DNA from 4 places in the Synechococcus sp. FACHB-909 genome. Region 3 is predicted to be linked to each of the others. Evidence: predicted binding sites of a transcription regulator. Region 3 holds the regulator's gene; each other region holds the start of a gene.
What was found. The regulator NtcA, encoded in region 3, controls nitrogen genes in cyanobacteria. The targets are predictions, from matches to a motif close to GTANCNNNNGNTAC.
Positions count from the first base shown of each region.

Region 1: a site for NtcA is predicted at 2,001-2,014, ahead of urtA (urea ABC transporter substrate-binding protein). Genes of this name have one in related genera too.
Region 2: a site for NtcA is predicted at 1,511-1,524, ahead of fmdA (formamidase). Genes of this name have one in related genera too.
Region 4: a site for NtcA is predicted at 4,307-4,320, ahead of queF (preQ(1) synthase). Genes of this name have one in related genera too.

Region 1 covers NZ_JACJTY010000002.1:170,993-178,314, forward strand. The annotation lists gene H6G99_RS04205 (ABC transporter permease) at 1-487, opposite strand, end outside; gene urtA (urea ABC transporter substrate-binding protein) at 627-1,922, opposite strand; gene ureG (urease accessory protein UreG) at 2,149-2,763, opposite strand; gene H6G99_RS04220 (hypothetical protein) at 2,814-3,434, shown strand; gene H6G99_RS04225 (MlaD family protein) at 3,437-4,306, shown strand; gene H6G99_RS04230 (ABC transporter substrate-binding protein) at 4,343-5,356, opposite strand; gene H6G99_RS04235 (urease accessory protein UreF) at 5,356-6,039, opposite strand; gene ureE (urease accessory protein UreE) at 6,036-6,584, opposite strand; gene H6G99_RS04245 (urease accessory protein UreD) at 6,695-7,322, shown strand, end outside.
Region 2 covers NZ_JACJTY010000002.1:160,005-167,326, reverse strand. The annotation lists gene H6G99_RS04185 (FmdB family zinc ribbon protein) at 1-112, opposite strand, end outside; gene fmdA (formamidase) at 249-1,454, opposite strand; gene H6G99_RS04175 (hypothetical protein) at 1,622-2,131, opposite strand; gene H6G99_RS04170 (aminotransferase class IV) at 2,158-3,030, opposite strand; gene H6G99_RS04165 (anthranilate synthase component I family protein) at 3,027-4,343, opposite strand; gene queC (7-cyano-7-deazaguanine synthase QueC) at 4,340-5,191, opposite strand; gene H6G99_RS04155 (ecotin family protein) at 5,190-5,738, shown strand; gene H6G99_RS04150 (7-carboxy-7-deazaguanine synthase QueE) at 5,757-6,404, opposite strand; gene pyrG (CTP synthase) at 6,379-7,322, opposite strand, start outside.
Region 3 covers NZ_JACJTY010000005.1:98,916-106,237, forward strand. The annotation lists gene H6G99_RS09460 (alpha-mannosidase) at 1-650, shown strand, start outside; gene psbN (photosystem II reaction center protein PsbN) at 638-787, opposite strand; gene psbH (photosystem II reaction center phosphoprotein PsbH) at 937-1,137, shown strand; gene H6G99_RS09475 (TatA/E family twin arginine-targeting protein translocase) at 1,157-1,486, shown strand; gene pth (aminoacyl-tRNA hydrolase) at 1,500-2,108, shown strand; gene H6G99_RS09485 (DUF3146 family protein) at 2,127-2,384, shown strand; gene H6G99_RS09490 (RuvC family protein) at 2,362-2,784, opposite strand; gene H6G99_RS09495 (DUF3084 family protein) at 2,801-4,054, opposite strand; gene ntcA (global nitrogen regulator NtcA) at 4,130-4,795, opposite strand; gene rph (ribonuclease PH) at 4,938-5,690, opposite strand; gene H6G99_RS09510 (cob(I)yrinic acid a,c-diamide adenosyltransferase) at 5,855-6,454, shown strand; gene dcd (dCTP deaminase) at 6,459-7,052, shown strand; gene H6G99_RS09520 (hypothetical protein) at 7,308-7,322, opposite strand, start outside.
Region 4 covers NZ_JACJTY010000003.1:207,915-215,236, forward strand. The annotation lists gene apcB (allophycocyanin subunit beta) at 1-111, shown strand, start outside; gene H6G99_RS07215 (rod-capping linker protein CpcD domain-containing protein) at 158-358, shown strand; gene H6G99_RS07220 (FtsW/RodA/SpoVE family cell cycle protein) at 489-1,715, shown strand; gene H6G99_RS07225 (cytochrome c biogenesis CcdA family protein) at 1,741-2,469, shown strand; gene H6G99_RS07230 (cytochrome c biogenesis ResB family protein) at 2,466-3,785, shown strand; gene queF (preQ(1) synthase) at 3,787-4,203, opposite strand; gene H6G99_RS07240 (P-II family nitrogen regulator) at 4,419-4,757, shown strand; gene H6G99_RS07245 (TlyA family RNA methyltransferase) at 4,791-5,621, opposite strand; gene H6G99_RS07250 (hypothetical protein) at 5,763-5,975, shown strand; gene purB (adenylosuccinate lyase) at 6,028-7,322, shown strand, end outside.

The DNA of each region.
Region 1 (7,322 bases), on a different contig from region 3:
CGATGGCCCAGCCGAGTCCGTTGAGATAGGTGAAGAATGGTTTTTCGGAGAACTTCGCTGCCAGTAATTTCGAGATAATGAAACCGACAACGACACCCACGATGATGCCCAGCATCATGGCCGTCGAAACGCTTCGAATCAGCTGGATCAGAATCAGGCTGACTCCCCAGGTCGCCAGCAGCGTTTCAAGGGGCCGGCCATAGAGCTGCCGGATCAACGTTCTCTCCAGCAGTACCCCAATGAGCCCCGTCACGATGAACGCGAGTACCAGGGAGACCGGGAAATACAGCTCGAAGATCACACCACCCATGGGCTTGAAGGCCGATTGCACCACGTAGGTGACATAGGCCCCGAGCATCATGAATTCGCCATGGGCGAGGTTGATGACACCCATCAATCCGAACACGATGGCCAGACCTGTGGCTGCGAGCAGCAGCACAGATCCGATGCTGAGGCCATCGAGGATCTGAGAAAAGAAAAGTTCCAACGGAATGAAGGTTGAACGTTAGATCCAGCGCTGCCTGGGCGACGCTGGATCGGGTCGAACGTGGTGGTGTGCTGAGCCGGAAAGGGGTGGCCCCCGAAGGAGCCACCTGTCTTTCATGGATTCACGGACCGGGCCGTGATCACATCTTGAACTTGCCGGCGTCAGGACGATCCTGGGTCCAGTCGCAGGTGAAGCCCTTGGTCTCGGGAACGAACTGGTTCCAGGGCAGCGGGGGAATGGCCTTGACGCTGTCGTAGAGGATCTTGAACTGGCCGGTGGGCTCCGCCTCGCCGATGAGCACCCGCTCGGAGGTGTGGTGGTTGGGGAACATCTTGATTTCGCCCTGGGGAGCGGCGAAGGTGATCCCAATCATGTTCGAGCGGACCTTGTCGAGGTCTTCGAAAGTGCCTGCCTTCTCGACGGCGTTCTTCCAGAGGTACACCATGTTGTAGGCGGATTCCGCCGGGTCACCCGTGACGCGGTCGGCGCCGTACATCGCCTGGAAGTCGGCGGTGAACTTCTTGGAGGCCGGGGTGTCCAGGCTCATGAAGAAGTTCCACGCGGCGTAGGTGCCCGTGGTGTACTCGGGACCGATCTGGCGGATCTCCTCCTCGGCGATGGAGAAGGACATGATCGGGTACTTGGCCGGATCAATGCCCGAGGCCTTGAACTGCTTGAACAGGGCGACGTTGGAGTCACCGTTCAGGGTGTTGATGATGATCCCGCCATCGGGGAAGGCCTTCTTGATCTTGGCGATGATCGGGGCCACCTCGGTGTTGCCGAGGGGGATGTAGTCCTCGCCGACGGTTTCACCGCCAAGGGCCTTCATCTGCTCCTTGATGATCGTGTTCGCCGTGCGCGGATACACGTAATCGGAGCCGACTAGGTAGACCTTCTTGCCGAGCTTGTCGCCGAACTTGTCCATCAGCCATTGAACCGCGGGCTCAGCCTGCTGGTTCGGAACGGCGCCGGTGTAGAAGATGTTGCGCGAGCACTCCTGACCCTCGTACTGAATCGGGTAGAAGAGCATGTGGTTCTTCGACTCGAAGACCGGCAGCATCGCCTTGCGGCTGGCGGAGGTCCAGCCACCGAAGACGACGGCGACCTTGTCGGAGTCGATCAGTTTCTGGGCCTTCTCGGCGAAGGTGGGCCAGTCGGAGGCGCCATCTTCAGAGACAGCGACGATCTTGTAGGACTTGCCGCCGACCTTGACGCCGCCGGCGTCATTGATTTCCTTGATCGCCATCTCCTCGACTTCTTTCAAAGTCGTTTCGGAGATGGCCATGGTGCCACTGAGGGAATGAAGGATACCGACCTTCACTTCCCCATCAAAATTGCCGCCGGAACCGGACTCGCCCCCACAGGAGACGAGGGTTACGCTCACAGCAGTTGCGGCGATTGCAGCTGCCAGTCGCCTTGAAAGATGCAGAGACATTGAAGCCTGTTCAAGATGAATTGTAGTCGCCGTAACCGACGGCAAAGGGAAAGGTAAGGAAGGACGTGGTTACCCCCGGTATCCAATGAGACAGAAAGCCGCCCAGGGCTTGCCGGAGTGAGGATTTGAACGTCGCTGAGCTGTCGATATGTTGCATTACCTACGGTTTTTCTGATCAGCGGCTGAAAGGGGAATACCAGAAGGCTTGACCGATCCGGTGCAACGCTCAGACGGCCAGCGGTTCGGGCAGTTGCCGCAGCAGGAAGCTCTCGACCCGATCGAGGCCTTCACCGCTGCGCAGATTCGTGAAACACCAGGGCCGGCCGCCGCGCATCCGCTCGGTGTCGGCCTCCATCACAGCCAGGCTGGCCCCGACCATGGGGGCCAGGTCGATCTTGTTGATCACCAGCAGGTCGGAGCGGGTGATGCCGGGGCCCCCCTTGCGGGGGATCTTGTCGCCGGCGGCCACGTCGATCACATAGATGCACAGATCCACCAGCTCCGGGCTGAAGCTGGCCGCCAGGTTGTCGCCACCGCTCTCCACCAGCACCAGGTCCAGATCCGGGAAGGCCTCCTCCAGCTCCTGCACCGCCGCCCGGTTGATCGAGCAGTCCTCCCGGATGGCGGTGTGGGGGCAGCCGCCGGTCTCCACGCCCCGGATCCGTTCGGGGGCCAGGGAGCCGGCGCGGGTGAGGAACTGGGCGTCCTCCTGGGTGTAGATGTCGTTGGTGACCACCGCCAGCTGCAGCCGCTCCCGCAGCCGGCGGCAGAGGGCGTCGACCAGGGCCGTCTTGCCCGATCCCACTGGCCCGGCCACACCGACCCTCAGTTTGCTGCCCATCGCCCCGATCCAGGATGGGTGCCATCCTGACGCCAGCGCCGAGGGCTGCGGTGAGTGACGGACCGATCCCGACGCTGAGCCGTCGCTTCGAGCGGCTGGATGGGCGCCTGGTCGCCACCGTGGTGGGCACGGGGGTGGTGGTCTGCCTCGGCTTCATTGAGCTGCTGCGCAGCCCCCTGCAGCAGCTCTCCAGGCTCACGATCGAACTGCTGGCGGTGCGGGCCCTGCTGTTCCTGGCCCCGCTGCTGGTCAGCCTGCTGCTGCTGCTCCGGGATGGTCCGCTGCTGCTCGGCGGCCGGCGCCCCCCCGGTTCCTGGGGGCCCGACCTGCTGGCCAGCGGGCTGCTGAGCGTCGTGCTGCTGCTCTATTTCATGTCGGCGGTGATCATCACCGCCAGCCTCACGCTCAACCAGGGGGATGTGGCGGGGGAGGTGGGCTTCCTGATCGGCCAGCTGGAGCCGGCCCGCTTCGCGGCCGCCCTGGTCAGGGCGGGCGCCTATGGCGGGATCTGCGCCGCCATCTGCCTGCACCAGGCCCGTCGCGGCTCCTGCGACGCTGCGGGGATGGCGTCCCGCATGGCCCGGTCGCTGCGGCTCGGCATCGGGGTGATGGTCTGCCTCGATCTGCTCTGGACGATTGCGGTCGATCCCCTGCGCATGGGAGGAAACTGACCGTGGCCAGCACCGCCCCGCCGCGGCGCCCCGGCGCCCAGAGCCTGGTCTTCCTGGCGGGAGCGGTGGCCCTGCTGGGGGTGTTCGTGCTGGGGATCGCCCGCGCCGGCAACTGGCTCGCCCCCAGCGTCCGCCTGCAGTTCCGCACCCTCGATGCCGCTGGCCTGCAGACGGGCATGGCGGTGAAGATCTCGGGATTCGCCGTCGGCCAGGTGCGCCGGATCGTTCTGCAGCCCGACGCCCAGGTGCTGGTGGAACTGGAGCTGCGGGACCCCTACCGCTCCATGGTGGGCCGCCGCAGCCGGGCGGAACTGGCCCAGCTGGGGCTCCTGGGCGACAGCTACATCGCCATCACCCCCGACCCGGCGGCGATCGGCCAGCCCCCGATCGGTGATGGCGAGACGCTCGTGTTCACCAGCCGCCCCGACATCGATGACCTGCTCACCGAGGTGGCCAGCAGCCGCATCCCCCTGCAGCGGGCCGTCAGCAGCGGGCTGAGCCTGGCGGAGACCCGCCTGCCCCGCAGCCTCGACGAGCTCGATCGCACCCTGGTCGCCAGCCGCCGCCTGGCGACGCGCCTGGAGGCCGACACCCGTCGCAGCAGCAGCGAGCTCAACCGCACCCTTGGGGCCACCCGCGCCTTGGTCGAGCGGCTGGAGGACCGCGCCGACGGCACCGCCGCCGACCTGTCCGCCCTGATCCGGCGCCTGGAGAGCACCGAAACCCAGACGCGGCCGCTGCTGCTCCAGACCCTGCGCGAGCTTTCCACCATGGCCAGCGCCACCAACCGCCTGGTGAAGACGCTCAACGAGAGCTGGGTGATCGAACTGATCGAGCGGACCGGCGAGCCCCGCGGTGAGCGCGGCCGCTGATCGCCGGGATGGCCGCCGGGATGGCCACCGGCGGCGTCACCCCTCGACCCGGTCGGCCTGACGCAGCAGCTCCGGTGGGAACGTCACCCCGATGGCCCCGGCCGTGCGGCGATTCAGCAACAGCAGCTTCCGGGTCACCGGCTCGAAGGCCATCGTGGCGGGGGAACGGCCGCGCAGCACCTGCACGGCCAGGGCTCCGGCCTGGGCCCCATCGGCCTCCGGATCCCAGCCCACCACCGCCAGGCACCCCGGCGTGGCGATGTCGGCGGGATCGACGGAATAGACCGGCAGGCGATGGCGCAGGCCGGCCGCCGCCAGGGCGGGGAAGCCCACGCTGGTGGCGTAGTCACCCACCCGCACCAGGGCTCCCACCCGCTGGGCGGTCAGGGCGTCGGCGGCACGGGCCACCTCCGCCGGCCCCGCCACCGGCTCGATCACGACGGCGATCGAGCGTTGGCTCGCCTCCCGGCGCAGCAGCTCCGCTTCGAAGCTGGCGTTGGCTTCGGAGGGATGGAAGACGAGCCCCACGCTCGACAGGCCGGGGCTGATCCGACGGGCGAGGTCGAGCTGCTCGGCGAGGGGGCTGGTGCTCACCGTGCCCACCACATTGGGCCGGTGGCGGGTGTAGCTGGTGCCGGCCCCGGCCCCCCAGGGGTTGGAGCAGTAGGTGAACACCACCGGCACCCGGGCGGGGGCGATCGCCAGGATCGCCGCCAGGGGCGGGGTGCCGATGGCCACGAGCATGTCGACCCCGCCCTCCAGCAGGTCCTTCACCTGGGCGCGGCAGGTGGCCATGCTGCCCTCGCTGAAGCGTTCCAGCAGGATCACGCCGGCCGGCGCCCGGAAGCCGGCCCTGGCCAGGGCCTGCACGAACCCGCGGCGGGCGGCATCGGGGGCGGCCCCCCGCACGTACTGGATCAGGCCCAGCCGCGGCGGCCCTGGGGGGCGGTTGCGGGCGTTGCAGCCGACGGCCACCAGGGCACCGGCAACGGCGGCACCGCCCAGCAGGCGCAGCGCCCGCCGCCGGCTGGCCCCTGCGGTGGTGGCCATCAGCTGCGGAACAACCGGGAATACAGCTCACCATGACCCAGCTGGGCCAGTCCCGCCCCCACACCCCCGTTCCAGAGGGCCTCGGGATCGGCCGCCACCAGCTCCGCCGCCCGGGCGGCGATGGTGGGCGCCAGGGTCAGCTGCAGCCGCTGGGCTTCGGTGGGGCCCAGGGGCACCAGCCGCACGGCGGCGCTGAGCTGGGTGGCGATCCAGCCGTAGAGGTAGGCCTCGACCACCTCCTGGGGCGCGATGGCCAGGGCCACCCCGGCCCAGGCCCAGGCCGCCGGCCAGGCGAGCCGAGGGGGCAGGTCTCCAGGCAGGGGCAGATCCAGGTCGGCCAGCAGCTGCAGCAGGGAGCGGCCCATCTGCCGCTGCTGGGCCCGCACCTCGGCGGCCTCCCGCTGGGCCAGCAGCCAGCCGTCCAGCTCCAGCACCTCCCGGCGGGCCGGCCCCTCCGGGAACTCACGCCATCGGGTGAGCGCCTGCATCAGCCGGTTCAGGCTGGCGGCTTCGATCGCCAGCGCCCCCCGGGCCAGCTCCGCCTCCAGCCAGTGGGCCACGCCCTCGGCATCGCCCAGCTCACCGGCCTGGACGAGCACCTCCAGGCCTTCGGAATAACTGAACGCCCCCACCGGCAAGGCGGGACTGACGAGCTGGAACAGCCGCAGCCGGGCAACGCTCATGGGTGGGAATGGCCGTGATGACCATGATCGTGCTGGTGGGCGTGACCGGACCCTTCGTAGGCCCCGGGTTCGGGCAGAAAGGGCCCGGTGATTCGCTCCACGGTCAGTCCCCGATGCCGCAGAAGATCCTCGAGCACGCTGTCGACCCCCAGACGCAGCTCGTTGCGGTGCAGTTCCATGGCCACGTGGCGGTTGCCCAGGTGATAGGCCGCCTGCAGCAGGGCCAGGGGGTCGGCGGCCCGCACCACCATCAGCGGCTCATCGGCGGCCTCCACCACCACCAGGGGCCCACCGGCCTCCGGTGCCAGCCGGTCGCCAGGCTCCAGGGCCCCGCCGCGGGGCAGCTGCAACAGGAGGTCCCGCCCACAGGCGCTGCGGCGATGGCCCCGCAGGCTCGTGCGCTCGTCGGCCCGGAGCGGCAACCGCAGCGGCGGATCCGGCCCTGGCTCCGGGCCCGGGACCTCCCCGTGACGCAGGTGCCGCACCAGCACCAGGGAAGCCTTGGTGTCTGGAGTCGTGGTGTGGGGAACCGTGGGGCCGGGCATCGAGCGGGCCAGCGGGGGAGGGTGGTTCGGGCAGCCTGGCCAGCCGTTGGCCGGCGGCCCTGTGTCGGGCGCTACCAAATTCAGGCCCCCGGGGTCCCACGATCACCTCCATGCAGCTCACCGCTCCCGCCCCCTGGAGAGCCCAGGCCCGGCTTCGTTTCGAGACCACCGGCGGCGCGGACGGTGCCACCCGGCACCAGGGCGGAGCGACGGCGCCGCTGAAGATCCAGCGGGCCTTCGCCGCTGCCGATGGCCGCTGTCAACTGCCCCTGCTGCACACCGGCGGCGGCCTGGTGGGGGGGGATGAGCTGGCCATCGAGGCCGACCTCGGCGCCGGCAGCCGGGCCCTGATCACCAGCGTGGCGGCCCAGAAGGTCTACGGAACCGTGGGCCGCTCCCGGCGGGTCCCCGCCGGCAGCTGGACCTTTCAGACCCTCGACTTCCGCCTCGCCGCAGGGGCCGACCTGGAGTGGCTGCCCCAGGAGCTGGTGGTCTTCCGGGATGGCCTGTTCCAGCAGACCTGCCGGGTGGAGCTGGCCGACGGGGCCAGCTGGCTGGGGGCGGAGGTGGTGCGGCTGGGGCGCAGCGCCGATGGTGAGACGCTCGGATCCGGCCGCTGGCGCTCGTTGCTGGAGATCCGGCGGCAGGGCCAGTGGGAGCTGGTGGACCGGCTGGAGCTGGGCGGCGCCAGCCTGGAGAGCCCCCACGGCCTAGGGGGCCAGCCGGTGTTCGCCAGCC
Region 2 (7,322 bases), on a different contig from region 3:
CGCCTTCGGCAGTGCAGGTGGGGCAGTTGGTTTCCTTTTGGCGCTCATCGATGCTGCGCCAGACCTCATAGTTTTCGCAGCCGTTGCTGCAGCTGTATTCGTAGACAGGCATTGCAGGACGAGGGGAACGACAGGGGGAAGGGAGATGGCAGCCAGGAACAGTGGCAGGCCAGAGCAGTGGCGGACAAGAACCGTGGCGGACAAGAAAAAGGGGCCTGTTGACCAGGCCCCTCCCTCCAGCCGGCCGATCAGCAGGGAAGAATGTCCTTGTCGAAGATCGAGGTGGGGATGGCGAGGGTGCAGCAGGCGTTCGGGATGTCGACGATGCCGCTGATCCTGCCCTCCACCGGCGCACAGCTCAGCAGCAGGTAGGCCTGCTCGCCGGTGTAGCCGAACTTCTTGAGGTACTCGATGGCGTTGAGACAGGCTCGCCGGTAGGCGATGTGGACGTCCATGTAGTACTGCTTGCCGTCGAATTCATCCACGGAGATGCCTTCGAACACCAGGTAGTCGGTGTAGTGGGGTTCCACCGGGCTGGTCTTGAACATGGGGTTGACCATCCCATACTTCGCCATGCCGCCCTTGATGATCTCGACGTGGAGGTCGAGATAGCCGGACATCTCGATAGCGCCACAGAAAGAGATCTCACCATCCCCCTGGGAGAAGTGGATGTCGCCCATCGAGAGCTTGGCCCCTTCGACATAGACCGGGAAATAGATCCGGGTGCCCTTGGTGAGGTTCTTGATGTCGCAGTTGCCGCCGTGCTCCCGGGGGGGCACCGTGCGGGCCGCTTCGTTGGCCACCCGCTCGAACTCGCTGCCGGGGAGGGTGCCGAGGATGGCGCTGTTGGGATTGGGCAGGGCCGCCAGCACCGGCTCGCTGCCGGAGAGGCCGGCGCCGTAGGTGCGGCGGTCGGGGGCGGTTTTCACCAGCTCCGTCTCACGACGGTTCCACTCGTTGAGCAGCTCGTGGGAGGGGGCGCAGCCAATCAGGCCCGGGTGGGTGATGCCGGCGAAACGAACGCCGGGGATGTGGCGGGAGGAGGTGTAGATGCCTTCCAGATCCCAGATGGCCTTGGCAGCCTTGGGGTAGTGATCGGTGAGGAAACCGCCACCGTTCTCCTTGGCGAAGATGCCCGTGAAGCCCCACTCATCCCCCTGCAGGGCACCGACATCAAGGATGTCCACCACCAGGATGTCGCCGGGCTGGGCGCCGTTGACCCAGATCGGGCCGCTGAGAACGTGAACGACCTCGAGATTCACATCCTCGATGTCCTTGGGGTCGTCGTTGTTCTTGATCTGGCCGTCGGTCCAGTCCTTGCATTCGATCCGGAACACGTCACCAGGATTCACGGAGGCCACGGCAGGGATTTCCGGATGCCAGCGGTTGTGCCCGGGCATGTCCTGCTGATCCATCGGCTTGGTGAGATCGACGGAGAAGAGTGTTTTGGGCATCGAGAAACCGAGGCGCAATTTCCCATCCATCCAAAAGGATGGCCTGCGGCCTGAAAGTGTCGATTGCTACAGGAAATTGGGGCCCAGGACGCGCCCCCCAATGAATGAAATCAAGAATCATTATCAAGCCTGGCGCGGCGGTTGGCCGTCCCGATGCCGTCGGAGGATCAGGTGTCGTCGAAATCCCCTTTCCGGCAGAGATTGTCCTTCAACCGCGAGACCCAGACACTGGGATCCAGCTTGCCGATCTGCTCCGTACGGCCATCAAAATGGAACAGGAACTGCCAGCGATTCTTGACCGGGAATGTTCTCTTGGCGTTGAGATCGCTGATCGGATCTCCGAAGATATTGTCATAGGTTTGCCAGCCTGGCTCTCCTTTGACGCTGCAGATCGCCGTGACTTCGTACATCTGACCCTTGCCATCGTCGCCCCCTGAGGTGACCTTCACGACACCCTTGTGCAGCCCATTGGCAATGCCCGGCTTGAACGCCCGCAACAGCTCCACCCGGTTCCCATCCACCTCCACGAGAAGGTCGCCCGGTTTGGCGTCCTGAACGGCCACCTCCTTGGGGGTGGCGGTGCAACCGGCCAGGGCGAGCCCCGTACCAGCGAGCAAGCCGGCCAGGAGTCCTGCCAGGTGCTTCCGGGACCCCAGGCCCCCCACAGCGTCGGACAACGTGGTCGATCGATTCTTGGGCCAACCTATGACGACACCAGCAGCCGCTTCCAGAGGTCCAGGGCCCCGGCGGGCGCGGGCAGGTCGGTGGTGCCGCAGCGCCGGATCGGGCGGCAGCCGAGGCTGTTGATCAGCAGGGCCGCCTCGCTCTCCAGCAGGTCCGCCACGGACAACCGCTCCTCTCGCACCAGTCCCAGGGCCAGGCCGCGGCCCCGCATCACCCCCGGCAGGCAGCCGCTCTCCACAGGCGGCGTGATCCAGTCGCCCCTCCGGCGCAGCAGCAGGTTGGCGCTGGTGCCGCAGCAGAGGTCGCCGCCGCTGCCGAGCAGCAGGGCGTCCTCAGCCCCGGCGGCCCGGGCCTCCCGCAGGGCCTGGATGGCGCCGGCGTAGGCGAAGGTCTTGCAGCGGCTGACCAGGCTGGCTGCGTTGCGCCGCTCCAGCGCGCTGACGATCACCGTCACCGGGGTGGAGTTCGGGGTCCAGGGGCTCAGCTGCAACCAGAAGCGTTGGCGGCCCTGGGGTGCGTCCGGCGCCGGCAGCGCCAGGCCCCGGCCGGCGCCGCTGCCCCGGCTCCAGTTGAGCCGCAGGGCCCCGCTGCCGGAGAGGCCACTGCGGGCCACGGCCTCGGCCAGCAGCGGCCGCACCCGATCGGCCCGGGGGGGTGGCGCCATGCCCAGGCTGGCGGCCGAGACGCGCCAGCGCTCCAGGTGCTCCGCCAGCAGCCGGGGCTCCCCTCCCTCGATCAGCACCGTCTCGAACAGGCCATCGGCCAGCAGCAGGCCCCGGTCGTTCAGGGGCAGGCAGAGCCGGTCGGGATCACCCCAGGTTCCCTGCGGCGTCGGTCCGTCGATCCAGGCGATGGCCTTGCCGGCCGGATGGCTGCCGCCGTCGCCGCTCATGCCAGGGCCTCCAGCAGCGGTTCGATCTTCCAGCCCATCTCCCGGGCCTCCCCGGCCGGATCGGAGTCGGCGACGATGCCGCCGCCGGCGTGGAGCCGCAGGCGCCGGCCCTTCTGCAGCAGGGTGCGGATCAGGATGCTGCTGTCGAAGCCGCCGTCGGCGCCCAGGTGAAACAGGGAGCCGCAGTAGGGCCCCCGCGGCACCGGCTCCAGCTGGTTGAGGCGCCGGCAGGCCCGCACCTTGGGGGCGCCGGTGATCGAGCCCCCCGGCCAGCAGGCCCGCAGCAGGTCGACCAGGCCGCGGCCGGCGGCCAGCCGGCCCATCACCACGGAGGTGAGGTGGTGCACGTGGGCGTAGCTCTCCAGCCCCAGCAGCTGGGGCACGTGCACCGACCCCGGCACGCAGACCCGGCCCAGGTCGTTGCGCAGCAGGTCGACGATCATCACGTTCTCGGCCCGGTCCTTGGGGTCGCAGATCAGCTCGGCGGCACTGGCGGCATCGGCGTCGGCTTCGGCCCGGCGCGGCCGGGTGCCCTTGATCGGCCGCGTCTCCACCTGGCCGTCGGGGTGCAGGCGCAGGAAGCGCTCCGGCGAGGCCGAGATCACCGCCTCGCCGCCGGCGACCGCCAGGCCGGCGAAGGGGGCCGGACCGTGGCCCACGAGGCGGCCGTACAGCACCAGCGGGTCGGGGGGCTCCGGCCGCAGGCTCTCGCAGCAGGCGGTGAGGTTGGCCTGGAACAGGTCACCGGCGGCGATCCACTCCCGCAGGATCCCCACCTGAGCGGCATAGGTGTCCGGGGGGGTGTGCCAGTGCCAGTCGTCCCGGGCGATGCCGGCCCCATCGGCCGACCGCGCCTCGGCCCCGGCCACCGCCGCCCCTGTGGCGGGATCCTGCAGCAGCCGCACCATGGCCGCGAACCGGGCCGGGTCCTGGCCCTCCAGCCACAGCCGCCCCTCCCCCCGGTCGAAATGGATCAGGGGGTCGTGGCGGGCCGCCCACAGGGTGGCCATGTCGGAGGCCTGCCAGTGCTCGGCCGGCTCCACCCAGGCCCCGGCCTCGTAGCCGAGCCAGCCCAGCCACGGTCCCCCCTGGCGCTCCAGGTCCGCCAGGACGTCGAAAGGGTCGGCCGCCCCCGGGTCGCCCGGCAGCCCCCGGCAGGACACGGTGGCCACCGGATCCACCCCGAGCACGCCGCGGCAGCCGAGGGGGCTGCCGTCGCCGTCGAGCAGCACCAGCCCGTCCCGGCCGAAGCGCTCCGCCAGGACCACCGCCAGGGCCCGGGGCTCCAGCCAGGGGAGCGGGTCGCTCCTCAACGGCTCGCTCCGGCACGCACGGCGGAGCTGGTCAGGTCGGGCCGGCCCGCGGCCACCAGGGCGGCATCGCGGATACGGCAGCTGTCGCAGCGGCCGCAGGGGAGATCCTCGCCGCTGTAACAGCTCCAGGTGGCCGCGATCGGCACCCCGAGCCGCAGGGCCTCGCGCACGATGGTGGCCTTGTCCCAGGCCACCAGGGGGGCCCAGAGGCGGGCGCCACGGCCCTCGCGCCCTGCCTTGGTGGCCAGGTCGGCCAGGCTCTGGAAGGCGGCCAGATAGTCGGGGCGGCAGTCGGGATAGCCGGAGTAATCCACCGCATTGACCCCGAGCACGAGGCTGGTGGCGCTCCGGGCTTCGGCCAGGCTCAGCCCCAGGGCGATGAACACCGTGTTGCGGCCGGGGACGTAGGTGGTGGGGATCACCCCCTCGACCACGCCGCCGTCGGGGACGGGGATGGCCGGATCGGTGAGGGCCGAGCCGCCCCAGGCCGCCAGGTTCACGGCGATCACGTGGTGCTCCTCCAGCGCCAGGGCGCCGGCCACCGCGGCGGCGGCGTCCAGCTCGCGCCGGTGGCGCTGGCCATAGTCGAAGGAGAGGCCGATCACCCGGTGGCCCGCCTCGATCGCCAGGGCGGCAGCCGTGGCCGAATCCAGGCCACCGGAGAGCAGGGCGATGGCGAGCGGCCTGGCTGGGGGGGGCGTGGCTGGAGGGGCTGGGGCAGGGGAGCGGGTGATGGGGCGGGCGGAGGCGGCAGCCCCCCCATTGTGGAAGCGGCCCGGAGGGGACGGAGCGATCGGAGGGTGCCATGGTGGTGGCTCCGGATTCCGGTCCCTACCGAGGTTCCCCATGGCCCATGCCCTGCGCCGTGCCACGGCGGCCGCGGCCACCGCCAGCGTCATCGTCAGCCTGCCGTCCCTGCTGGCGCTCGCGGCGGCGCCGGCCCGGGCCATCCCCCGGCTGGACCTGACGCCTTACCCCAAGCCCACCGCCGCCCAGACCCGCTGGGTGATCCAGCTCCCCGGGCTGCTGCCCCCCACCGCCGATCCGCGCCTGTCCCCCAACCCGAGCGACTGGCGGGTGCAGCTGATCGCCGGCCGGGAGGTGGAGGCCGACTGCAACCAGCGGGCCTTCCGGGGCCGCTTCCGCGCCAGCAAGGTGAAGGGCCTGGGCGTCAGCGTCTACACGGTGAGCGATGTGGGGCCGATGGTGTCGACCCTGATGGCCTGCCCCCCCGGCCAGGCCAAACGCAAGGTGTTCGTGCCGATGGGCAGCAAGCCCTTCGTGGTGCCCTACGACGCCAGCCGACCGATCGTCGTCTACACCCCGAAGGATCTGCAGCTGCGCTGGCGTCTCTGGAAGGCGGAGAAGGTGCAGCAGCCGGCCCAGGCCCTCTGAGGCCCCAGCGCTGGGGCCTCAGCGCACCCCCAGCCACTTGTGGCTCTGCAGGCTGAGCCGCCAGGCGGGGTGGGCGCGCACGTAGGCCACCGCCAGCTCCCGGGCGGCCGGCTCGTCCCAGGCGGGCTGGAGCAGGAGCCCGGGGCCGGGGGCGGCGGGCGGACGCAGGCGCACGGCCTCGGCGGCCATGGCTTCGGCGAAGGACAGGTCGGCCGGGGAGGTCACCACCACCTTGAGCTCGTCACAGCGGGCCAGAAGGGCGGCCGCCGGGGGGCGGTGGGGCTTGGGCGAGAGGGTGATCCAGTCGAAGCGGCCGCTGGGCTGCCCCACGCCGCTGGTTTCCAGGTGCAGCGGCAGGCCCGCCGCCGCCAGGGCCGCGCACAGGGCGTCAAGCGGCTGCTGCAGGGGCTCGCCGCCGGTGATCACCACGAAGGCGGCACCGGCCGCAGCGGCGGCGCTGGCCTCGGCCGTCAGTTCGCCCAGGGGGCGCTGGGGATGGGCCGCCTGCGGCCAGGAGTGCTTGGTGTCGCACCAGGGGCAGCCCACGTCGCAGCCCGCCAGGCGGATGAAGAAGGCGCTGCGGCCGGCATGGAGCCCCTCCCCCTGCAGGGAGTGGAAGGTTTCCACCACCGCGGGGCCGTCAGCCGTAGATGGGGCTGGCGACACGGCCGGTGGCCTCGCTGGGGGAGCCGGGCAGCCGCTGCTGGGCCGCCTCGATCAGCCCCCGGAACAGGGGATGGGGCTTGCCGGGGCGGGAGAGGAACTCCGGGTGGTACTGGCAGGCGGTGAAGAAAGGGTGGTCCTTCAGCTCGATCAGCTCCACCAGGCGCCCATCGGGGGAGGTGCCGCTGATCTCATAGCCCGATTCCAGGAACAGGGAGCGGTAGGCGTTGTTGAACTCGTAGCGGTGGCGGTGGCGCTCGTAGACCACCTCCTCGCCGTAGAGGCGCTGGGCCATGGTGCCCGCCGTCAGCCGGCAGGGGTAGACGCCCAGGCGCATGGTGCCGCCCAGATCCACCACGTCCTGCTGTTCGGGCAGCAGGTGGATGACGGGATGCGGCGAGGCCGGATCCAGCTCGGCACTGGTGGCCCCCTCGAGGCCGGCCTGGTGGCGGGCCCACTCGATCACGGCGCACTGCATGCCCAGGCAGAGCCCCAGGAACGGCACCCGCTGCTCGCGGGCCCAGCGGATCGCCGCCACCTTGCCGTCGACGCCGCGGTTGCCGAAGCCCCCCGGCACCACCACCGCATCCATGCCCCGCAGCAGGGCATCGGCCCCCTGGCTCTCGATCTGCTCGGCGCAGATCCAGTGGAGGTCGAGGGAGGCGTCCTGCTCCAGGCAGGCATGGCGCAGCGCCTCCACCACCGAGAGGTAGGCATCGTTGAGCTGCACGTACTTGCCCACCAGGGCCACCTTCACGGCGGGTCCGGGGTGGCGCAGCTTCTCCACCAGGTCCGCCCAGCGGGCCATGTCGCTGTCGTGGTCGACCAGGGAGAGAACGTCGAGCACCTGGCGGCAGAGGCCCTCGCTCTCCATCGCCAGGGGCACCGCGTAGATGCTGTCGGCATCGAGGGCCTGGATCA
Region 3 (7,322 bases):
GGGTGATCGAGCGGCCGTCCACGGCCCGCACCGCCCGGGAGCGGGCCCGCTGGGAGGTCAGCGCCATCAGCTGGATGGCCGCGGTGGGCCCGGGCCGCGGCGATGGGCTGGCGGTGCTGCTGGATGGCCCCCAGGGGGTGTCGGCGACGGCGGAGAGCCTGGGGGTGTCGCTGCTGCGCGCCCCCACCTGGCCCGATCCCGGCGCCGACAACGGCTGGCAGCGGCAGCGACTGGCCCTGCTGCCCTGCCCCGGCGGCTGGCGGGCGGCCGCCGCGCCCCAGCAGGCCACCCGGCTGCGGGAGCCGCTCTGGTGCCGGCCGATGGCACCGGGCGCCGGCGCGGGCGCCGAAGCTGGAAATCAGGCCGAAACGCTGTTCCCGTCCCTCGGCGAGGACCTGCAATTGGTGGCCCTGCGGCCCCTGCCGGCAGAGGACGGCGTGGAAGCCGACGGCTCCGTGCTGCTCAGCGTCCAGAACCTGGGGCCCTGCCGAAGGCGCTTCTCAGCCGGCCCGGACTGGAACGTGCTGGGGAGCTGCGATGCCCTGGGACAGCCCCAGGGAACCGAGCCGCTGGCACTGGGGCCGTGGCAGCTGGGGCACTGGCGGCTGCGGCGCGTGCCGGCGGGGAGCGCGGCGGCTCAGTCGTCGTGATCGTCGAAGGGATCGGTGAGGCCCTTGGAGGGCGGACCGAAGGCGGTGTAGACCCCGAAACCGGTGAGGGCCAGCAGCACGGCGAGCACCGCGAGGGCGACGGAGAGGGCGGGGGAGGTGCTGGCGGCGGGATCCATGGAGGGCATTCAGGCGGGGCAGGGGGCGCGGGGTGGCGAGGCTTCGGGCCTCGCGCTTCCGTCACAACTCTCGACAGCCCATCTCGGTGCGGCCGGCAAGACCCTTACAGTAAGCACCGCGATCCCGTGCCCGAGAGGTCCGAGCTGCCATGGCCCAACGCACCCGTCTGGGAAACCTGCTGCGCCCCCTGAATTCCGAGTACGGAAAGGTGGTGCCCGGCTGGGGTACCACCCCCGTGATGGGCGTGTTCATGCTGCTCTTCCTGGTGTTCCTGCTGGTGATCCTGCAGCTGTACAACAAGTCCCTGCTGCTCGAGGGCATCAACGTCAACTGGAACGGCGTCGGCTGATTCCTCTCGCCCCCTGTCCATGAACATCTTCGGCATCGGTCTGCCCGAGATGGCGGTGATTGCCGCCATCGGGCTGCTGGTCTTCGGACCCAAGCGGCTGCCCGAGCTCGGCAAGACCCTGGGGCGCACCCTGCGCGGCTTCCAGTCGGCCTCGCAGGAGTTCGAGAAGGAGTTCCGCACGGCCGTGGGCACTGAGCAGCCGACCGGGCAGCCGATCGACATCTCCGGTCCCCCTGCCGCCGTGCCGCCTGCGGCCGAACCCGCCGCGATCACGCCCGCTGCCGACCCGGCAACGCCGGCGGTGGTGGTCGAGGAGAGCGCCGCACCCTCCAACGGCCCCGCCAGCTGAGGACGGCCATCCGTTGGATCTGCAACTGCTGGTGGGCCTGGGCAATCCCGGCCCCCGCTACGCCGACACCCGCCACAACGTCGGCTTCATGGTGCTGGAGCGGCTGGCCCGCAGTGGCGGCGCCAGCTTTCGCAACCAGGGCCGCCTGCACGGGCTGCTGGCCGAAGTCGGCCAGGGGGACAAGCGGCTGCGGCTGCTGATGCCCCAGACCTTCATGAACGACAGCGGCCGCTCGATCCGCGCCGCCCTCGACTGGTTCCGCCTTGAGCCCGCCCAGATGCTCGTGCTGGTGGACGACATGGACCTGCCCCTGGGGCGCCTGCGGGTGCGGGCCGCGGGCGGCGCCGGGGGGCATAACGGCCTGCGCAGCACGATCGCCCACCTGGGCAGCGAGTCGTTTGCGCGGCTGCGCATCGGCATCGGCGCCCCCGGCGAGACGCCCGAGGAGCGCCGGGCCCGCACCGTGTCGCACGTGCTGGGCAAGTTCTCCGCCGCCGACCGGCCGGTGCTGGAGACGGTGCTGGAGGAGGTGGAGGCGGGCATCGACCTGATCCGGCGGCTGGGGCTGGAAAAGGCGGCCAACCGGTTGAACAGTTTTCGCGCCGATCCGCCGCCATCCTGAGAGCATCGACAACGTCCCGTGAGCCGCCTTCCCGCCACCACCGCACAGCTGCGGGTGCTGCGCCAGAGCTTCAGCCCCTGCCTGCTGGAGGGGGAGATCAGCGCCGGCAGCTTCCAGTGGCGCTTCCGCTGGGCGTTCGATCGGGGCGAGCTGCAGGTGGAGCCGTCCCTGGGGCGCGCCTTGATCCAGGACGCCCTGCTGCGCTTCCTGCTCAAGGCCGACTACCAGCTCGAACCGGGCGGCGACTACGTGTTCACGGTGCGGGCGTCGTTCTGAGCAGCTCCCGCCCCAGGCGCCGCTCCAGCAGCAGCTGGGCCACCACGTCGTCGTAGTCACGGGGGGGCTGGCGCAGGCCCAGGGGCAGAAGCCGCCGCCAGTCCCGGGCGGGGAACAGCTCCCAGTAGCGGCGCCGCGCCGCCAGGGTGGTGCCCCGCTCATCCACCAGCTCCACCGCCAGCAGGGGCTCCAGGCGCCGCCGCCAGGGGCCGCTGCCGGTGCCGTCGCCGATCACCACGGCCGCCAGGGCCTGGTGGCGGTGCCACTGCTCCAGCCGCTCCCAGGCCGCCTCCGGGGGCAGCACCAAGGCCTCGCGGATCTCGCGGCAGGCAGGGTCGGTGAGCACCAGGCCGCACTTGCTGCGGCCGGGATCGAGGCCCGCCAAAGGGCCGGTGGTCATGGCCGCACCGCCACCGTCATGGCCGCCCTGGCCGGGTGGCTCCGGCGCCGTCCTTGCGGGGCCAGCGCAGCTCCACGGTGATCGGGTCGGGGGTGTCGGCGTTCTGGGTGGCCACGGCCTCGAGGTTGGCGGTGACGCCGGCGGGGCGCTCGCTGAGGTCGCGGGCCAGGGCGTTGATGCTGGCGGCATCGAACTGGAGGCCGTTGGCCAGGGTGCCCTGGCGCTGGACCTTGGCGAAGGCGGCGGCCAGCAGCAGGTTGAGGCGGCTGCGGACGGCTTCGGGGTCGCGCACGTCGGGCTCCAGGGAGGTGCGGGAGAGGACTTCCCCCTGCTCCACCACCTGGCGGTTGGGGCGCAGGTCGGGGAAGGCGAGCACCTGGGCCTCGCCCCGCAGCACGTTGGCGGCCGAGCGGATGCTGACCACCCAGGTGCCGGGGGTGGCGAGCAGCGATTCCAGCCGGGTGATGTCGCTGCGGGGCACCAGCAGGATCTGGCGGTTGGGGGGCTGGCCAGGCAGCAGCAGCTGGAAGGCGGCCCGGTTCGACTCCTGCAGCAGGGCATCGATCACCTGCTTGGCCTGGTCGGGCCGCTGCAGCTGCACCTTGGCGGTGGCCAGGGGCTGGCCGCTGGCGATCACCACGTCGCCGCGGCGCAGGGCGATGACGTTGGTCTCCAGGTCCTTGAGCTCCTTGGCACCGGCGGCGATGCGGCGGCGCACATTGGCCAGTTCGGCCTCGGTGCGGCGGATCTCGGCGTCCCGGCCCTGCACCTCCCGGCTGAGCCGGGCCCGCTCGGCCTCCAGCCGGGCGCGCTGGGCCTGCAGAGGCTGGAGCTCGCGGCGCAGGGTGTCGACGCGGCGTTCGGCGGCCAGCAGCTGGTCGCGGGCGCGGCGTTGGCTGGCCAGGGCCTGGTCACGGCGGCGTTCGGCCGTGATCAGATCGAGGCGGCTGCGCTCCAGTTCCCCCCGGGTGCGGGTCAGTTCCCCCTTGTTGCGCTCCAGGGCGGCGCGGCTGTCCCGCAGGCGGTCCTGGATCTGGTCGAGCTCGAAGAGCCCCACCCGCAGGCGCTCGCTCACCAGCAGCATCAGCGCCAGCGACACGGCACTGATCAGGCTGCCGGTGAGCACCGTGATCACCACGGCGGTCTTGCGGGGCCGCAGGTTGAACAGGCTGAGGCGCGCCTTGCCCACACGGCTGCCGAGCCGGTCCCCCAGGGTGGAGAGCACTCCGCCGAGCACCAGGAGCGCGAGGATCAGCAGCCAACCCGACACCTTCCGAGCCCCGGTTCCGCGATCCACCAAGTATCCATGCCGGTGGCCTCACGGCACCCGGCTGGGGCCGCCCGATCAGCTGAACCGCTTGGCCAGGGCGATGGGGTCGAAGACGGTGATCTTCTTGCGGTCGATCTGGACCAGGCCGTCGTTGCGCAGGTCGCCAAGGAGGCGGGTGATGGTGACGCGGGTGGAGCCGATCGCCTCGGCGATGGCCTGGTGGGAGAGGCGCAGGTCGATGGTGATCCCCTCGGCGCCGGGCACGCCGAAGTCGCGGCAGAGCACGAGCAGGAAGCTCACCAGCCGGGAGGACATGTCCCGGTGGGTGAGGGTCTCGATCATGGTCTCGGTCTGGAGGATGCGGGAGGAGAGGCCCTGGAGCAGCAGCAGGCCGACGCTGGCGTCCTGCTCGATGGCGCGCCGCACCGAGGTGGCCGGGGCCGTGACCATCTCCACCCGGGTGAAGGCGATGGCGTGATAGAAGCGGTCGGAGCGCTGGCCGGTGAGCAGGGAGAGCACCCCGAAGAGGCTGTTTTCGCGCAGCAGGGCCACTGTGATCTCCTCGCCCGACTCGTAGACGCGCGAGAGGCGCACGGCACCGCGCCGCAGCAGGTAGACGCGCTCGGCCGGGTCGCCGGGGAAGAAGATCGTCTTGCCGCGCTCGATGGTCTCGACGCTGCTGCCGGCCAGGCCGCGGATCACGTCCAGCAGGGTGGTGGCCAGGGCGCCGGGGGCGCCCATGGGGGTCACGGAGCCGGGGGATCCGCTGGAAGGGCTGCTGGGGTAGCGGCTGAAGCCACGCGTAGCGCCGACCATCAAGGCGTGGCGATTGGTGATGAACCTATGGATCGGTCTGGCCGATCCATGTAGCCAATGACACTCTTTAGCCGGTCGTGGTGCCTGGCGCCACAGCCAGGGCCTGGCGCTGGGCCTCCTGCAGGTCCCGCAGGCCCGGCTCAGCCAGATCCAGCAGGGCGTCGAGGCGGGAGCGGGAGAACGGGGCGCCTTCGGCGGTGCCCTGGATCTCCAGCAGCCGGCCCTGCTGGTCCATCACCACGTTGAGGTCGACCTCGGCGCGGGAATCCTCGGAGTAGTCCAGATCCAGCAGGGCCACACCGTCCACCAGGCCCACCGACACGGCCGACACCTGCTGGCGCAGGGGCGAGGCGGCCAGCACGCCCTGGTGCTGGAGGCGATCCAGGGCGGCGGCCAGGGCGATCCAGGCGCCGGTGATCGAGGCGGTGCGGGTGCCGGCGTCGGCCTGGAGCACGTCGCAGTCGACCAGCAGGGTGCGCTCGCCGAGGGCCTCCAGATCCAGGGCGGCCCGCAGGCTGCGGCCGATGAGGCGCTGGATCTCCTGGGTGCGGCCGGAGAGCTTCATCAGCTCGCGGCCCTGGCGGCTGGGGGTGGAGGCGGGCAGCAGGCGGTATTCGGCGCTGAGCCAGCCGCTGCCGGAGCCCTTGCGCCAGCGGGGCACCTCGGGATCGAGGCAGACGCTGCAGAGCACGCGGGTGCGTCCGGCGGCGAACAGCACCGAGCTGAGGGCGAAGCCCATCGGGTCCCAGTCGACGGCCACCGGGCGCAGGGCATCGGCGGCGCGGCCGTCGTTGCGGGGGGCGTCGGCGGGAGTGGTCACGCGGCCTTTGGCGGAGCCGGGCCAGCGTAGGTGGCGCCGGTGGTACGCCTGTTCCCAGCCACTACCGATGGTGTGCCGGGCTGGCGAGGGCCGCTACATTCGGGAGGTGAGCGGCCGGGGCGATCCGTCCGGACCTTTCACACCAAAGCTTCCGTGGGGTGTCCATGACCGCCAGCCTCATCGACCCCGGCCACCCCCGGCGCACGGCCGTCCCGGCGCGCCCGGAGCCGCTGGCCCTGGTGCCGCCCTTGCGGCTGGTGAGCCAGCCGGAGGGGTTGCTGCAGATCCACACGGCGCCGTTCCGGGGCAGCTTCGCGGCGGTGTTCAGCCAGGCCCTGCGCAGCGCCGGGCTGGGCAGCCGGGTGCTGGTGAGCCAGTTCCTCAAGGGGGGCGTGGAGCAGGGGCCGGCGGGCAGCCTGACGCTGTGCGGCCGGCTGGAGTGGCTGCGCCCGGGCACGCCCCACTGCCTCGATGGGCCGCCGGGCTCCCAGGGCTCCGAGGGGGCCACGGCCGAGGAAGCGCTTGAGGCGGTGGCGGAGGTGTGGGAGGTGAGCCGCGAGCGGCTGCTCAAGGGCGACCTGGATCTGCTGGTGCTCGATGAGCTGGGCCTGGCGATCGCCCTGGGCTATCTGAGCGCCGAGGCGGTGATCGAGGCGCTTGAACAGCGGCCGGCCCATCTGGATGTCATCCTGACGGGCCCCTCGATGCCGGCCAGCCTGATGGCGATGGCCGATCAGGTCACCCAGTTGCGCCGCGGCGGCTGACGCCATGCTCAAGAACGACCACTGGATCAACGAACAGGCCGCGGCCGGAATGCTGGAGCCGTTCCAGCCGACGCTGGTGCGCCACCTGGATCCGGAGGGCCGCACCGGCCCGGTGCTGAGTTTCGGCTGCTCGTCGTACGGGTACGACCTGCGGCTGTCGCCGAAGGAGTTCCTGATCTTCCGCCACGTGCCGGGCACGGTGATGAACCCGAAGCGGTTCAACCCGGCGAACCTTGAGCCGGCGCCGATGCACAGCGACGAGGACGGCGACTACTTCATCCTGCCGGCCCATTCCTACGGGCTGGGGGTGGCGCTGGAAAAGATGAAGGTGCCGTCGAACATCACCGTGATCTGCCTGGGCAAGAGCACCTATGCGCGGCTGGGCATCATCGTGAACACCACCCCCGCCGAAGCCGGCTGGGAGGGTCACCTCACCCTGGAGTTCAGCAATTCCTCCGGCGCCGACTGCCGCATCTACGCCGGCGAAGGCATCTGCCAGCTGCTGTTCTTCGAGGGCGACCCCTGCGCCACCACCTACAACGACCGCCAGGGCAAGTACCAGCACCAGCCCGAGCGGGTGACGCTGGCGAAGGTGTGAGGGGATGAACAGTTGGTTATCGGGTCCGTCTACTTCGCTTGGCTGGCGAGACGCTATGGCGTTGATGGGCTGCGGCGGAACGGATCCGGGACAACGGGCCCAGCTGCAGCCGCTTCTTATGCGGCCTCGAGGTACGGCTTTGGGTGGTTATCGGAAACCGTCCAATTGGCGTTAGTCTTATCAGCAGCAGATACTGCCATAGAGCCTAAAGACCCATGCCAAGCGGAGACAGGCTTCTTTGGGCGAGAAAAGGCCCTATTGCCGAGGATT
Region 4 (7,322 bases), on a different contig from region 3:
GTGCAGTCGATCCAGGCCATGAAGGAAGCCACCGCCTCCCTCGTCGGCCCCGATGCCGGTCGTGAGATGGGCGTCTACTTCGACTACATCAGCTCCGGCCTGGGCAACTGATCCCCAGCAACGCCCTCAACACGGCACGTTTTCCGAGGATCAACCCATGCGCCTGTTCAAGATCACGGCCTGCATCCCCTGCCCCGAGAAGGTGCGCAGTCAGAGGGAGCTGCAGAACACCTACTTCACCAAGTGGGTGCCCTATCACAGCTGGTTCGCCGAGCAGCAGCGGATCATGAAGCAGGGCGGCAGGATCCTGAAGGTGGAACTGGCCACCGGCCGTCGTCAGCAGAATTGCGGCAACTGAGGACGCCACGGCGTTCCCACCCACTCGCCCGGCCCATGGCCGGGCTTTTTTGTTGCCCTCGAGCGAAGCCAGCGGCGCAGGCGGCGAATTGTTCACCGCGGCTCGACAAACCCACCCCGGTCACGGCTGAATGGGCCATTCCCGGAACCCTCCCGCGGCCTTGTCCACCCCAGCACCCCGCCTGCTCCACGGCCGTCCCGGCGCCGGCTTCCTGCCGCTGCCCTGGCAGCAGTGGCCCGCGGAAGCCCGCCTTCTGCTCGGCCTTGTGGCCCTCTGGAGCCTGGTGGGCCTGCTGGTGCTCACGTCCGCCAGCTGGTGGGTGGCCGAGCGGGAGATGGGGGACGGGGCCTATTACGTCAAGCGCCAGGCCATCTGGCTGGTGGCCAGCTGGGGGCTCCTCTGGCTGGGCATGCGCACCTCCATGCGCCGCTGGCTGCACCTGGCCGCGCCGGCCCTTCTGGTCGGGGCCCTGATGGTGGCCGCCACCCTGGTGGTGGGCACCACCGTCAACGGGGCCAGCCGCTGGCTGGTGCTCGGCCCGGTGCAGCTGCAGCCCTCGGAACTGATCAAGCCCTTCATCGTGCTGCAGGGGGCCGTGATCTTCTCCCACTGGCGCCGCATCGCCCTCGACCAGAAACTGCTCTGGCTCGGCATCTTCGGGGTGGTGATCCTGCTGATCCTCAAGCAGCCCAACCTCAGCACCGCCGCCCTGCTGGGCCTGCTGCTGTGGCTGATGGCCCTGGCCGGCGGCCTGCCCCTGACGCTGCTGCTGGGGGCCGCGGGCGGCGGGATCGTGCTGGGCAGCATCAGCATCATGATCAACCCCTACCAGCTCGACCGGGTCACCTCCTTCCTCAACCCCTGGCGCGTCGCCCAGGGGGACGGCTACCAGCTGGTGCAGAGCCTGCTGGCCATCGGTTCGGGGGGCGTGCTCGGCTCGGGCTTCGGGCTCTCCACCCAGAAGCTCCAGTACCTGCCGATCCAGACCACCGACTTCATCTTCGCGGTCTTCGCCGAGGAGTTCGGCTACGTCGGCTCGGTGATGCTGCTGATGTTCCTGATGATCTTCGGGTTCGTGGGCCTGCGGGTGGCCATGGCCTGCCGGAGCAACCAGCACCGCCTGGTGGCCATCGGCTGCACCACCCTTCTGGTGGGCCAGTCGATCCTCAACATCGCCGTGGCCAGCGGCTCGATGCCCACCACCGGCCTTCCCCTGCCGATGATCAGCTACGGCGGCAACTCCCTGCTCAGCAGCCTGTTCCTGGCGGGCCTGCTGCTGCGCTGCTCCCTGGAGTCCTCCGGACTCGAGCCGGTCCGGCCCCGCCGGCGGGCCCCCCGGCCTGCCCCGATAGGCTGAGCCCTGCTGAAAATCTGGATCGGCCATGTTCAGCCCCGGGCTGCCGTTCGCCGACTGGGCCCGCAGCAGCGAATTGCTGCTCCAGGGTTCTCTGGCCCACCCCGGCCCCCTGACCCTGGCGGTGGTGTTCAGCGGCGGCCTGCTCACCAGCCTCGGCCCCTGCTCCCTCTCGCTGCTGCCCGTCACCCTGGCCTACCTGGCCGGCTTCGGCACTGAGGACCAGGGGCGTCCCCCCTGGCAGCGCAGCGCCAGCTTCGCGGCCGGCATCGTGGCGGCCCTGGTGCTGCTCGGCCTGGCCAGTGGCCTGATGGGCCGCCTCTACGGCCGCATCCCCGGCCAGCTGCCGCTGCTGGTGGCCGTCGTGGCCGTGGTCATGGGCCTCAACCTGCTGGGCCTGCTGCGGTTGCCGTTGCCGGCCGGGCCCGACCCCGAGCGCTGGCGTCGGCGGGTGCCGGCTCCTCTGGCCCCGCTGGCGGCCGGCCTGGCCTTCGGCCTGGCCGCCACCCCCTGCACCACCCCGGTGCTGGCCGTGCTGCTGGCCTGGATGGCCCAGGCCGGCAAGCCCCTGGTGGGCATGGCGCTGCTCACCAGCTTCGGTGCCGGCCAGGTGATGCCCCTGCTGCTGGCCGGCACGGTGGCCGCCTCCCTGCCCGGACTTCTGCAGCTGCGCCGCCTGGGCCAGTGGGTGCCGCCGATCAGCGGCGTGGTGCTGCTCGCCAGCGGCGGCCTCACCCTGCTGTCGGTGCTGCCATGAGCGGCACGGCAGCCTCACCCTGGCGCCCCCTGCAGCGCCTGGCCGCCTGGATCTCCGACCTGCGCCTGGCGATCGGCCTGCTGTTGGTCATCGCCATCGCCAGCGGCATCGGCACGGCCATTCCCCAGAAGGAGGAGGCCGCCTTCTACCACCAGCTCTACGACCCCACCCCCTGGCTGGGGCTGCTGCACGGGGATGGGGTGCTGCAGCTGCAGCTGGATCACGTCTATTCCAGTGGCTGGTTCCTGGCCCTGCTCGCCTGGCTGGGCCTGTCGCTGATCCTGTGCAGCTGGCGCCGCCAGTGGCCCGCCCTGCAGGCCTCCCTGCGCTGGATCGACTACCGCAGCCCCCGCCAGCTCAGCAAGCTGAGCGTGGCCGAAACCCTCGTCACCGCCGAGCCCGTCGCCGGCCTCGGGCGGCTGGAGGCCGAACTGCGCGGTTCGGGCTGGCAGATCCATCGTCAGGACGACCGCCTGGCGGCCCGCCGGGGGGTGCTCGGACGGGTGGGTCCCCTGCTGGTCCATGCCGGCATGGTGGTGCTGATGGTGGGGGCGGCCTGGGGCGCCCTGGGGGGCCAGCGGCTGGAGCGCTTCCTGGCCCCGGGTCGGGAGCTGGAGCTGCTCGACAGCCGCGGCAGCACCCAGGTGACCCTGGCCCTCGACGACTTCCGCATCCAGCGGGATCCCGCCGGCCGGCCGGAGCAGTTCTCCTCCAACCTGCGGCTGATCACCCCCGGCGATGCGGCCACCACCACCGAAGCCGCCATCAGCGTCAACCACCCCCTGCGCTACCGGGGCATGACGCTTTATCAGGCCGACTGGTCCCTGGCGACGATCAGCCTGCAGCTGGGCCGCAGTCCGGTGCTGGAGCTGCCGCTGCAGACCTTCCCCCAGCTGGGCGACCAGCTCTGGGGGCTGGTGCTGCCCACCCGCCCCGATGGCACCGAGCCGGTGCTGCTGAGCCTCACCAGCGAACAGGGGCCGGTGCAGGTGTTCGGCCCCGATGGCGTGGCCCTGGCCCAGCTGGTGCCCGGCGGCGAGGCCCAGGAGGTGAAGGGGCTGCCGATCCGGGTGGCGAGCGTGCTGCCCGCCAGCGGCATCCTGTTCAAACGGGACCCCGGCGTGCCCCTGGTGTACACCGGCTTCGCCATCGCCCTGGCGGGCGGTGCCCTGAGCCTGGTGGCCACCCGCCAGCTCTGGGCCATCGCCGATGGACCCGGCGGCCGGCTGCACGTGGCGGGCCTCTGCAACCGCAACCTCACGGCCTTCGCCGCCGAGCTGCCGGCGCTGCTGCAGCGGCTGGAACCCCAGCCCTGACTCAGCAGGGCCGGCGCTCGCCGTGGCTGACCCGCACCACGGTGTGGACGTTGCCGCGGGGGTTGAAATCGGCCTCCAGCTGCATCCAGACGGGATCGCAGGCGGCCACCAGGTCGTCGAGGATCCGGTTGGCAGCCTCCTCGTGGGAGATGGAGCGGTTGCGGTAGCTGTTGACGTAGAGCTTGAGGGCCTTGAGTTCCAGCACCCGGGGGCCGGGCTGATACAGCAGCCGCAGGACGGCGAAATCGGGATAGCCGGAGAAGGGGCAGGTGCAGGTGAACTCCGGCAGTTCGATGGACACCTCGTAGGCGCGACCCTCGCGGGGATTGGCGAAGCAGACCAGCTGGGCCTCGGCGATGGCCCGCTCCCCGTACAGGGGGGTCACGGTCTGGGGCTGGTCGGCGACACCGGAAGCCATGGTCAGCAGGACTGGGAGACGGTTTTTGACCGTACAGGAGCTGGCCCATGGCGCGGAGCCCACGTCAAGGGCCCCGGCCGCCCGTCAGCGCCCCGGAGCTCGCGTAGCAACCGTTACGACGACCCCGGCAAGGCTCGGCGGTAATGGAGCCGTCCCCTCCTCAGGCGGGGACTCTGAGAGACTCCAACCGTCGCCTTCCTGACCGCAGCACAGCCATGAAGAAAATCGAGGCCATCATCCGCCCCTTCAAGCTCGAGGACGTGAAGATCGCCCTTGTCAATGCGGGCATCGTCGGCATGACCGTGAGCGAGGTGCGCGGATTCGGCCGGCAGAAGGGGCAGGTGGAGCGCTATCGCGGATCCGAATTCACGGTGGAATTCCTGCAGAAACTCAAGCTCGAGATCGTCGTCGACGACGACCGGGTGGCCACTGTGGTCCAGGCGGTGCAGGACGCGGCCCGCACCGGCGAGATCGGTGACGGCAAGATCTTCATCAGCACCGTGGATTCGGTGATCCGGATCCGCACCGGCGACCTCGACAGCGGCGCCATCTGAGCCCCTGCCTCCCTGACCCTGGCCGTGGGCCCCTCAGGCCCCGGCCAGGGTGTCCTTCACCAGGGCTGCGATCCTGCCGGACCAGTCCGTGTCCTCGGAGGGAGGCTCGGCACCCGCTCCGGGCGGCACCAGCCAGAGCAGGTATTCGTGGTTGCCGGCGGGCCCGGTCAGGGGTGACGCCACCAGCCCCGCCGGGTGCCAGTCCAGCTCCCTTGCCGCCGTGATCACGGTGGCGATGGCATCGGCGTGGGCCGCCGGATCCCGCACCACGCCCCCCTTGCCCACCCGCTGGCGGCCCACCTCGAACTGGGGCTTGACCAGCAGCAGCGCCTCACCCGCCCCCGTCAGCAGGGCCCGCAGGGCCGGCAGCACCCGGGTGAGGGAAATGAACGACACATCGGCCACGGCCAGGTCGGGCCAGGCATCGCCCTCGCCGTAGAGCAGCTCCGGGGTGAGGTGGCGCAGGTTGGTGCGCTCCCGCAGCACCACCCGTTCATCCGTGCGCAGGCTCCAGGCCGTCTGGCCGTAGCCCACATCGATCCCGTACACCCGCACGGCCCCGTGCTGCAGCAGGCAATCGGTGAAGCCGCCGGTGGAGATGCCGCCGTCGAGGCACACCCGGCCTTCCACCCGGATCGGCATGGCCGCCAGGGCCCCTTCCAGCTTCTCGCCCCCCCGGGAGACGAACCGGGGCGGCTGCTCCACCTCCAGGGGCAGGCTCTCGGCCACCTCGGTGCCGGGCTTGTCGAGCACCTCGCCACCGCCGCGCACCCGTCCGGCCCTGATCAGCTGCTGGGCCTGCTGGCGGCTGGTCACCAGGCCCAGATCCACCAGGCGGCGATCGAGCCGCTGCTTACGGGCCATGCTGCTTTTCGGCCATGGGTCCTGCCGCTCCACCGGCATGTTGTCACCGAACAGCGATCCAAACCGAACAAAAACCGATGGCCAGACGGTTCGGCGCGGAACAGTCGCAGGATGGCCCCAGTCTTTTCCCGGTTCCCTCCCATGGCTGGCCCTCGATCCACGGCGGCCCCCGGGTCCAATGTGGTGGAGCTGCTCCACCCCGGCAGCTTTGTGCGGTTGCGGGACCATCCGGAGGATCTGCCCCCCTTCCAGCTGATCCGCCGCCGCGGCACCCGCTGCTGGGTGCGGCAGCAGGCCTGGGGGTCGATGGTGCATCTGGAGCTGCCCTACCGCCGCCTCACCGCCGCCGCCTGAGCCGGAGGGGGCGGCTCGATAGGTTGGGGGATCGTTCACCACCGCCCGGCCCTTGATCGAGCGTTACACCCTGCCCGAAATGGGCCGCCTCTGGAGCGAGGAAGCGAAGTTCCAGAGCTGGCTTGAGGTGGAGATCGCCGCCACCGCCGCCAACGTGGAGCTGGGCCGGGTGCCCGCCGAGGCGCTGGCCACGATCCGGGAGAAGGCGGCCTTCGAGGTGCCCCGCATCCTGGAGATCGAGGCGGAGGTGCGCCACGACGTCATCGCCTTCCTCACCAACGTCAACGAGCACGTCGGTGATGCGGGCCGCTACATCCACGTGGGCATGACCAGCTCCGACGTGCTGGACACCGGCCTGGCCCTGCAGCTGAAGGCCTCGGTCGCCCTGCTGCGCACCGAGCTCGATGGCCTCGCCGACGCCCTGCGCAGGCTGGCCCGGGCCCACAAGGACACGGTGATGATCGGCCGCTCCCACGCCATCCACGGCGAGCCCATCACCTTCGGCTTCAAGGTGGCCGGCTGGCTGGCCGAAACCGAGCGCAACCGGGAGCGGCTGGAGCGGCTGGAGCGGGTGGTGGCCGTGGGCCAGATCAGCGGCGCCATGGGCACCTACGCCAACACCGACCCCGAGGTGGAGGCGATCACCTGCCGGCTGCTGGGCCTGGAGCCCGACACCGCCAGCACCCAGGTGATCGGCCGCGACCGCCATGCCGAGTACGTCCAGACCCTGGCCCTGGTGGGCACCTCCCTGGAGCGCTTCTCCACCGAGATCCGCAACCTGCAGCGCTCCGACGTGCTGGAGGTGGAGGAGAACTTCGCCAAGGGCCAGAAGGGCAGCTCGGCCATGCCCCACAAGCGCAACCCGATCCGCAGCGAACGCATCAGCGGCCTGGCCCGGGTGCTGCGTAGCTACACCGTGGCGGCCCTGGAGAACGTGGCCCTCTGGCACGAGCGCGACATCAGCCACAGCTCGGTGGAGCGGATGATGCTGCCCGACTGCTCGGTCACCCTGCACTTCATGCTGCGGGAGATGACCGCCGTGGTCGAGGGGCTGGGGGTGTACCCCGAGAACATGGCCCGCAACATGAACGTCTACGGCGGCGTCGTGTTCAGCCAGCGGGTGCTGCTGGCCCTGGTGGAGGCGGGGCTCAGCCGGGAGGAGGCCTACCGGATCGTGCAGCGCCACGCCCACGCCGCCTGGAACACCGAGGGTGGCGACTTCCGCGCCAACCTGGCGGGCGATCCAGCGGTGACGGACCACCTGGGCCCCGAGCAGCTGGAGGCCTGCTTCGCCACCGACCTGCACCGGGCGAATCTGGACGTGATCTGGGAGCGGCTGGGGATCTG